One region of the Comamonas sp. FUJ_7 genome, then DNA from elsewhere that is predicted to be linked to it. Evidence: riboswitches for the same ligand, from Rfam matches in the RefSeq annotation. Region 1 holds a riboswitch; the other holds the start of a gene.
What was found. Region 1 has a riboswitch for glycine ahead of gcvT (glycine cleavage system aminomethyltransferase GcvT). Riboswitches for the same ligand answer to the same signal wherever they lie in the genome.

Region 1 (4,142 bases):
GGTAGGGGGTGTAGGCCGTGTACCAGGCGGGGTTCTCCAGAATATTGCGCAGGATGACGCCCGGTGTGTGCGTGCCGTAGTAGCCCTGGCCGATAAAGCTTTTGAGAATCTGGTTCTTGTTGGCAATGGCTTTGAGCTCGGCCAGTGCAGCAGCTTCCGTCACCGGTGCTGGAAGGTCCATGGGTTTGGTGCGCGCGATGGAGGCAGGTACGACCTCGGCGATCAAGGCCTCTAGCGTGGGCTTGCCAATGGCGGCCAGCATGGTCTGCTGCTCTTCGCGATCGGGGCCGATATGGCGGGCAATGAACTCGTGCTTGTTTTCCAGAGACTCAAGCGTAGCAACGGGAGGGAACATCAGCATGGGAGGGACCTATTCTCTAAAGCTGTGACTGGCGATTCCTGGCTGGTGGAACCGGGCATAAAAAAGCCTTCGCATTGGCGAAGGCCTTGTGCCATTAATTGCCCTTGGCGAAGGTTTCGTAAGCGGTTTCTTCCATCAGGCCGTCCAGCTCGCTCACGTCGCTCATCTTGACCTTGAAGAACCAGCCGGTGGCCAGCGGGTCGCTGTTGGCCAGCGAGGGGTCGTTGCGCAGGTCTTCGTTGACTTCAACGATTTCACCGGTCACGGGCATGTATACGTCTGCAGCGGCCTTGACGGACTCGACCACGCCGGTCACGTCGCCGGCCTTGAAGATGGTGCCGACGGCGGGCAGATCGACAAACACCACATCGCCCAGTGCGTCTTGTGCGTGGACGGTGATGCCGACAATCGCGGCATTGGTGTCAGCGGCGTTGATCCATTCGTGTTCTTTGGAATATTTGATGCTCATGCAAAGCTCCAGATGGGGAATTCAGGGATTCGGAGGAATCGGGGTTGTGTTGGAGAAAGGTCCAGCCCGCACTTTAGCGGCGTTCTGAGTGCTGTTGGGCAAACTGGCCGCTCTCATGCGCGGCGACAGACCTAGCCACGGTAGTAGTTGGTGGGCACAAAGGGCATCTCAGCAACCTTCATGGGCACGGGCTTGCCGCGCACCAGGGCAAAGATTTCGGTGCCTACGGCCGCATAGTCGGGCGCCACATAAGCGATGGCAATGGGCTGGTTGAGAGTGGGGCTGAGCAGGCCGCTGGTGATGTGACCTATATGCTGGCCGTCCATGTTTTCAAGCACCGCAGGCTCGCGCACGGGAGTGCGTTCCTGTGCAAGCAGGCCAACGCGCTTGCGCGTCAGCTGCTGCGGATTTTGTAGCTGCTCCAGCACGATGGCAGCGCCGGGAAAGCCTGCTTCGCGTGCACCGCCGCTGCGTCGCACTTTCTGGATGGCCCAGTTCAAAGCGCCTGCGACAGGAGTGGTCGTGGTGTCAATATCGTTGCCGTACAGGCACAGACCCGCTTCAAGGCGCAGCGAGTTGCGGGCACCCAGGCCGACGGGGGCGACTTCGGGCTGGGCCAGCAGCGTCTCGGCAAAGGCTTGTGCCACATGGGCGGGCAGGGAGATTTCAAACCCATCCTCGCCCGTATAGCCGCTGCGCGTGATGTAGAACGCATGGCCTTGCCAGTCAAAGTAGTTGCCGGTCATGAAGACTAGGGCGTTGACGCTGGGGATCAGTCTTTGCAGCGCTGTCACGGCCTGAGGGCCTTGCAGTGCCAGCAGGGCGCGGTCGGGCAGGGGCACGACTTCGCAGCGCTGACCGATGTGTTTCTGGATATGGACCATGTCGGCCACCTTGCAGGCACCGTTGACGATGAGGAACAGGTCGTCGCCCCGGTTGACGAACATCAGGTCGTCCAGAATGCCGCCTTCTTCATTGAGCAGCAGTCCGTAGCGCTGCTTGTGCAGGCCCAGGTCAATGACATCAACGGGCATCAGCGACTCAAGAGCTGCCGCTGCATCTAGCCCGCGCAGCAAGAGCTGGCCCATGTGGGAGACATCGAACAGTCCTGCCGCCTTGCGGGTGTGCAGATGCTCGGCCATCAGCCCTTGCGGGTATTGCACAGGCATGGAATAACCGGCAAACGGCACCATGCGCGCGCCCAGCTTCTGGTGCAGGTCGAACAAAGGTGTGGTTAGCAGGTCAGGCGAGGTTGCAGCAGTCACAGGCAAGCGCTCCGGTTATTCAACCCATATGAGTGGCCCTGCATGACGGCTGCCATGCGCGGCGGGCTTGCCTTGCTGTCCGCTTTACCTGAGAGATTCACTGCCGCAGTGATGTCGGGCAGTTTGCTCCTTCGGTGGATGCAGGCGCACCATGAAATGGCGGCTCACATCTCTCTCCAGCAAGGAACGCTGGCAGCTTGTACGCCGCGCAGCGCTTGTCAGTCCTTTTGCCTGAGCGTTTGGATGGACTGGCCATCTGCGCCTTCGGCGGTGCCGGGCGGCTGGGGCCGCTGGCACTCTCTCCTGACGCAGGCAATTCTAGCGGTGCATCACGGGCCTGCACCACCGCAATTTGCAACTTCTGGGGTTTTCGATAGGGCCCAGGAGTGGCTGTTACTGCTTCTTGAAGATCAGGTCGTAGGGCTGCTCGAAACAGGTGGTGACAGGCTGGCCATTGCGCAGGGCGGGCGTGAAGCGCCAGCGGGCAAAGGATCTTTCGATGGCTTTGATGATGCGTGGGTCGGCATCCTCAGGCTGATAGATCTTGCGGCCCATCTTGCCTTCGGGCGTGACTTCGAACTGATAGACCACTTTGACCAGTGCCCCCTCGGGATACCAGTCAGGGTCGATACGGACATTGGAGGAGGTCTTGATCTTGGCGGGTGTGTCGACTTGACTGGCGGGCGTGCATTCAGCAAAAGGCTTGCGGGTCTGATTGCCGGTGGTTGAGCAGGCGCTCAAAAAGACGACGCTGAGAGCGGTGGCAAGTAGTGCGAGAGGTTGGAGTGGGTGGCGGGTCATCATGCTTCGATTGTGCTGGCAAACATTGCATGGGCATTGCTGCGTTGTCAGGCTGGACGGTGCGACACTCTGACTTCGACAAAGGTGACAAAAGGAGTGTGGGCCATGAATCCCATGGTTGGAAATCTGGAAAAGCTGCTGGCTCAGGGCAAGGATGGGGCGCTGCTGCGCTATACGCTGGGCAAGGCTTATGCCGATGAGGAGCAGATGGGCATTGCACGAGAGCATCTGCTGCAGGCGACGGCGCTGGATGCCAGCTACTCGGTGGCCTGGAAGCAGCTGGGCAAGGTGGAGCTGGCGTTGGGCGATGCGCAGGCGGCGCGTCATGCCTGGGAGCAGGGACTGGCTTGCGCACAGGCCAAGGGGGATTCGCAGGTCGTCAAGGAGCTGCAGGTGTTTTTGCGCCGTCTGGACAAGCAGGTCGCTTCAGATTGAATACTCCTGAAAAAATAGCTTCCAATGCTTGCTGAACAAGCGCTGGAAGCTATTTTTATATGAAATTTCAGTAGCGACTAATGCGCGCCGGCTGCAGCATCGGCCCCTGAGCTGTGGGCGGCAGGGCGCTTGGTGAACCAGATCAGCACGATCAGGCTGAGGAACATAAAGGACGAGGCCAGAAAGATATCGTCCGCCGCAAGGGTGAAGGCCTGCTGGTCGATCAGCCGGTTGATCTGGGCGTAGGCCTGCTCGGCGCTCATGCCAGCGGCCTGCAGGTTTTTGACCGTGACAGCAAAAGTGCCCTGGCCCTGCACCAGCAGCTCCGTCAGATGCGCGTGGTGCATGGAGGCCCGGTTTTCCCACAGTGTGGTGGCAATCGAGGTGCCCATGGCGCCGGCCGTAATCCGCACAAAGTTGGACAGGCCCGCAGCGGCGGGAATGCGATCTGGCGATAGACCGCTCAGTGTGATGGTTGTCAGCGGGATGAAGAAGAAGGCCATGGCGCCGCCCTGAATCAGCGTGGGAATCAGGATATGGCCAAAGTCTGTCTCCACCGTAAAGCGCGAGCGCATCCACAGCACAAGGGCAAACACGATAAAAGCGCCGGTTGCCATCTTGCGTGGGTCCCACACCGCCACTTTGCGGCCCACGATGGGCGTCAGCACGATGGCCAGTATGCCCACGGGGGCCAGCGCCAGACCGGCGGAGGTGGAGGTGTAGCCCATCCACTGTTGCAGCCACAGTGGCAGCAGTACCACGTTGCCAAAGAACAAGCCGTAGGCAATGGACAGCGCTATCGAGCCCGCCG
Region 2 (4,142 bases), on a different contig from region 1:
CTCCTCGACCTCGTCAAAGCGCATATCGGCGTAAGACACCCAGGTGTTGCGCTTGACCAGCCAGTAACCCAGCCAGAACACCAGAAACAACGGAATGCCCAGATAGGTGGAGATCACGCTGCCCCAGTCAATGCGCTCCTCCAGAAAGGCCTGGTAGTTCTGACCCAGCGTCACGATCAGGCACAGCACAAAGGCAAAGATGGGGCCAAAGGGAAAAGCACCCGCCTTGTAGGGCAGCAGACCCACATCGTGGCCATGCATCACATAGCCACGGCGAAAGCGGTAATGACTCACGGCAATGCCCAGCCAGACGATAAATTCCGTCATGCCCGCCAGATTCAGCAGCCAGATATAGACGGCCTGCGGGCTGTAGAGCGAAGAAAGCAGACACAGGCTGGCAATCAAGGTGCTGCCGATCAAGGCAATCAGTGGCACGCCGTTTTTGGTCAGGCGCGAAAAAATGCGCGGCGCATTGCCTTCGGTCGCCATGTTGTAGAGCATGCGCGTGGCCGCATACATGCCCGAATTTCCAGCCGACAGCACCGAAGTCAGAATCACCGCATTCATCACCGTGGCCGCCGACAGCAGGCCCGCGTGCTGAAACACCAGTGTGAACGGGCTCACGGCAATATCCGCCACCTCGGTGCGCAGCAGCTGCGGATCGGTATAGGGAATCAGAAAACCGATGACGATGATGGCCAGCACATAGAACAGCAAAATGCGCCAGAACACCTGACGAATCGCGCGCGGCACGTTCTCACGCGGGTTCTCGGATTCGCCCGCCGCCACGCCCACCAGCTCCGTGCCCTGGAAGGAGTAGGCCACGATCATGGCCACGCCTACAAAGGTGGCGAAGTTGCCCACAAAAGGCGCCTCGCCCACTGTCCAGTTCTCAAAGCCGGGCACATGGCCCGACGTGATGATGCCGAACAGAATCAGCACGCCGGTGATCAGAAACGCCACCACGGCCACCACCTTGATCAGAGCGAACCAGTATTCGGCCTCGGCAAAGCCACGCGCGGAAAACGCATTGAGCCCCACCATCAGCAGCAAAAACAGGCCGCTCCAGAGAATGCCCGGCACATCGGGGAACCAGTAGGCCATGACCAGTTGCGAGGCCACCAGATCCACGGCCACCACCACGGCCCAACTGAACCAGAAGTTCCAGCCCAATGCAAAGCCAAAGCCGCGATCCACATAGCGCGAGGCATAGGTCGAGAAAGAGCCGGCCACCGGCATGAAGGCCGCCAGCTCGCCCAGGCTGGTCATGATGTAGTACACCATGATGCCAATGAGCAAATAAGTCAGCACCGCGCCGCCAGGGCCGACCTGGGCGATGGCCGAGCCCGAAGCCACAAACAGGCCGGTGCCAATGGCGCCGCCAATGGCAATCATGCTCAGGTGGCGCTGCTTGAGCACCCGGTGCAGCTGGGGCTGCGTGTTGTTGTCACTGCTACCAGTCAGCGGCGCAGGCTGATGGTTTGCGTTGGGTTGAGACATATGTCTTGTTTTAATGGTTTGCGCCCATTCAGACAGACCACCCAGCCATCCCACAAGCGCTGCCAGACGGCAACGCGAAAAAGCGATCACGCAAAGGATCGCAGGCAACAGGGACAAAGGAACAAAGCCATGAAAGCAAAGCGCTGTGGCGGATAAGCCAGCGGCATTCGATCTCGGCAGCTACCCCGGTCGGGTGCTTCAATGGCCAGGCGGAGATATCACCGGGCCCACTGACAGGCAAAGATGGCATTTTGCCCAAATCCGCCCGCCGTCATGCGCCGGCCCATCAATGCGGGGGTGGACTCTGGGGCTGATCACACGCACTTGACAGCCCAGATCACTATGAAAATGAAAGCAGCATGCGCATGCATTTCTTTCGATTCAAGATCAAATTACTCCAAGACCAACATTTGGCAAGCGGCAATCGCTATCAAATTCATGAATGGGGCTTCACCAAGCAGCGTGATCTGCCAGCCGCCTCTGGCAAACCCGTATAGCCCGCCAACTGCATTCTTCTTACATTGGCGCCCAGGCTTTCAGCCCAGCAATGCCGAGAGAGACTGCAGCGCCAACATTGCGCCGGCAGCGCCGAAGGAGCAACCGCCCCGGAAACTCTCAGGCCAAAGGATCGGCATCGCTTTGATACACACTCTGAAGAATGTCCGGACGTCATCGTCCGCCGGGCATACCGAAGGAGCAAGCGAGCGGCGCAACCAGCGCCCAGCCTCGTGAATCTCTCAGGTCCAGAACAGAGGGGGCGTTTGCTGCGCATATTGCGCGGGAACTCCACCCTTTGACGCATCTGGAATCTGAATCATGAAAACAATCGCCGTTATCGGTGGTGGTATCACGGGCGTGACCACCGCTTATGCCCTCGCACGCCGCGGCTTTTCCGTCACCTTGTTCGAAAAGCAGCGTTACGCGGCCATGGAGACTTCGTTCGCCAACGGCGGCCAGCTCTCGGCATCGAACGCCGAGGTGTGGACGCACTGGTCCACCATCGTCAAGGGCCTCAAATGGATGCTCAAGAGCGATGCACCGCTGCTGCTCAACCCCAAGCCAAGCTGGCACAAGCTGTCGTGGTTTACCCAGTTTCTTGCTGCCATTCCCCACTACGAAAAAAACACCGTGGAGACGGCGCGTCTGGCCGTTGCGGCGCGCGAGCATTTGTTCAGCTGGGCCGAGCAAGAGGGCATCGACTTCGATCTCAAGAAGCAAGGCATCCTGCACATCTATCGTGACCGCGCCGGCTTCGAGCATGCGGGCCGGGTGTCGCAACTGCTGGCCCAGGGCGGCCTGGAGCGCCGTGCCGTCACCCCCGAAGAAATGCATGCCATCGAGCCCACGCTGTCGGGCAATTACTACGGCGGCTACTTCACGGAAAGCGACTCCACCGGCGACATTCACAAATTCACCAGCGGCCTGGCCGCCGCCTGCGCAAGACTGGGCGTGACATGCCTTTACGGCCAGGAGATCGTGTCGGTTGCCAGCAACGGCAAACAGGCCAGCGTCACCGTGCGCCAGGATCAACAAGAGGTGACGTCCACTTTCGATGCCATGGTGGTCTGCGCCGGCACGGCCAGCCGTGCACTGGCCAGCCAGCTGGGCGACAGCGTCAATATCTACCCGGTCAAGGGCTACTCGATCACCGTCAACCTGCTCGATGAGGCCAGCCAGGCAGCAGCCCCCGTGGTCAGCCTGCTGGACGACGAAACCAAGCTGGTCACCAGCCGCCTGGGCCAAGACCGGTTCCGCGTGGCCGGCACGGCGGAGTTCAATGGCTACAACAAGGACATTCGCGCCGACCGCATTCGCCCGCTGATTGACTGGGTGCAGCAGTGCTTTCCGGGCATCAGCACGCGCAGCGTCGTGCCCTGGGCGGGCCTGCGCCCCATGCTGCCCAATCTGATGCCGCGCGTGGGCCCCGGCAACAAGCCTTGCGTGTTCTACAACACCGGTCACGGCCACCTGGGCTGGACGCTGTCTGCCATTACCGCCGACATGATTGGCAACGTGGTTCTTCAGTCCATGGGCAGCGCCAGCAAGCAGCCCCGCCCGCCCACGCTGACCACCGCCAGCGCCTGATCGTGAAGTGATACAGCTACCAAAATGAAAGCTGCTTGCGCTTGATTTTTCTATGTTTCAACATCTTTTGATATTGAAACAATGACAGATAAAGTGCAGGCAGCTCTCAATATCAGAGCTGCAGACAAATCAGCACCAGCCCCAGCATCATCAGCGCCATGCCCAGCTTCTCCGTCAGCGACAGCTTTTCGCTGAACACCTTGCGCGACACCAGGTAGCTGAAGACCACCTCCACCATGCCCAGCGTGCGCACGGCGGCCGCCCCCTGCATGGCATAAGCGGTGAACCAGGCCAGCGATGCGGCGGCGCCCATGCTTCCGGCCAGCAGCGAGATGCGCCAGGCTCTGAAGATGGGCCACAGCCCCTGCTCATGGGTACGGCCAATCCAGATGCCCATGACCACAGACTGCATGGTCTGCGCCACCAGTACGCCCCAGGCACCGGACAGCCAGGGCGAAGTCACGCCCAGCCTGACAATCTCCACCGCACCGCCGCGAAAGCCCACCGTGGCCAGTGCAAAGCAGGCGCCGCAGATCAGACCATACATGGAGGACTTG

Region 2: another riboswitch for glycine. It lies ahead of AC2I9W_RS04240 (D-amino acid dehydrogenase); the one in region 1 lies ahead of gcvT (glycine cleavage system aminomethyltransferase GcvT).

What each region holds. Positions count from the first base shown of each region.
Region 1 is NZ_JBXXZI010000001.1:346,099-350,240, forward strand. It holds gene gcvP (aminomethyl-transferring glycine dehydrogenase) at 1-361, opposite strand, end outside; gene gcvH (glycine cleavage system protein GcvH) at 456-830, opposite strand; gene gcvT (glycine cleavage system aminomethyltransferase GcvT) at 962-2,095, opposite strand; glycine riboswitch at 2,161-2,285, opposite strand; glycine riboswitch at 2,305-2,411, opposite strand; gene AC2I9W_RS01565 (energy transducer TonB) at 2,489-2,899, opposite strand; gene AC2I9W_RS01570 (hypothetical protein) at 3,002-3,331, shown strand; gene AC2I9W_RS01575 (DHA2 family efflux MFS transporter permease subunit) at 3,409-4,142, opposite strand, start outside.
Region 2 is NZ_JBXXZI010000002.1:111,506-115,647, reverse strand. It holds gene AC2I9W_RS04245 (amino acid permease) at 1-1,500, opposite strand, end outside; glycine riboswitch at 2,042-2,141, shown strand; glycine riboswitch at 2,142-2,262, shown strand; gene AC2I9W_RS04240 (D-amino acid dehydrogenase) at 2,317-3,585, shown strand; gene AC2I9W_RS04235 (EamA family transporter) at 3,698-4,142, opposite strand, start outside.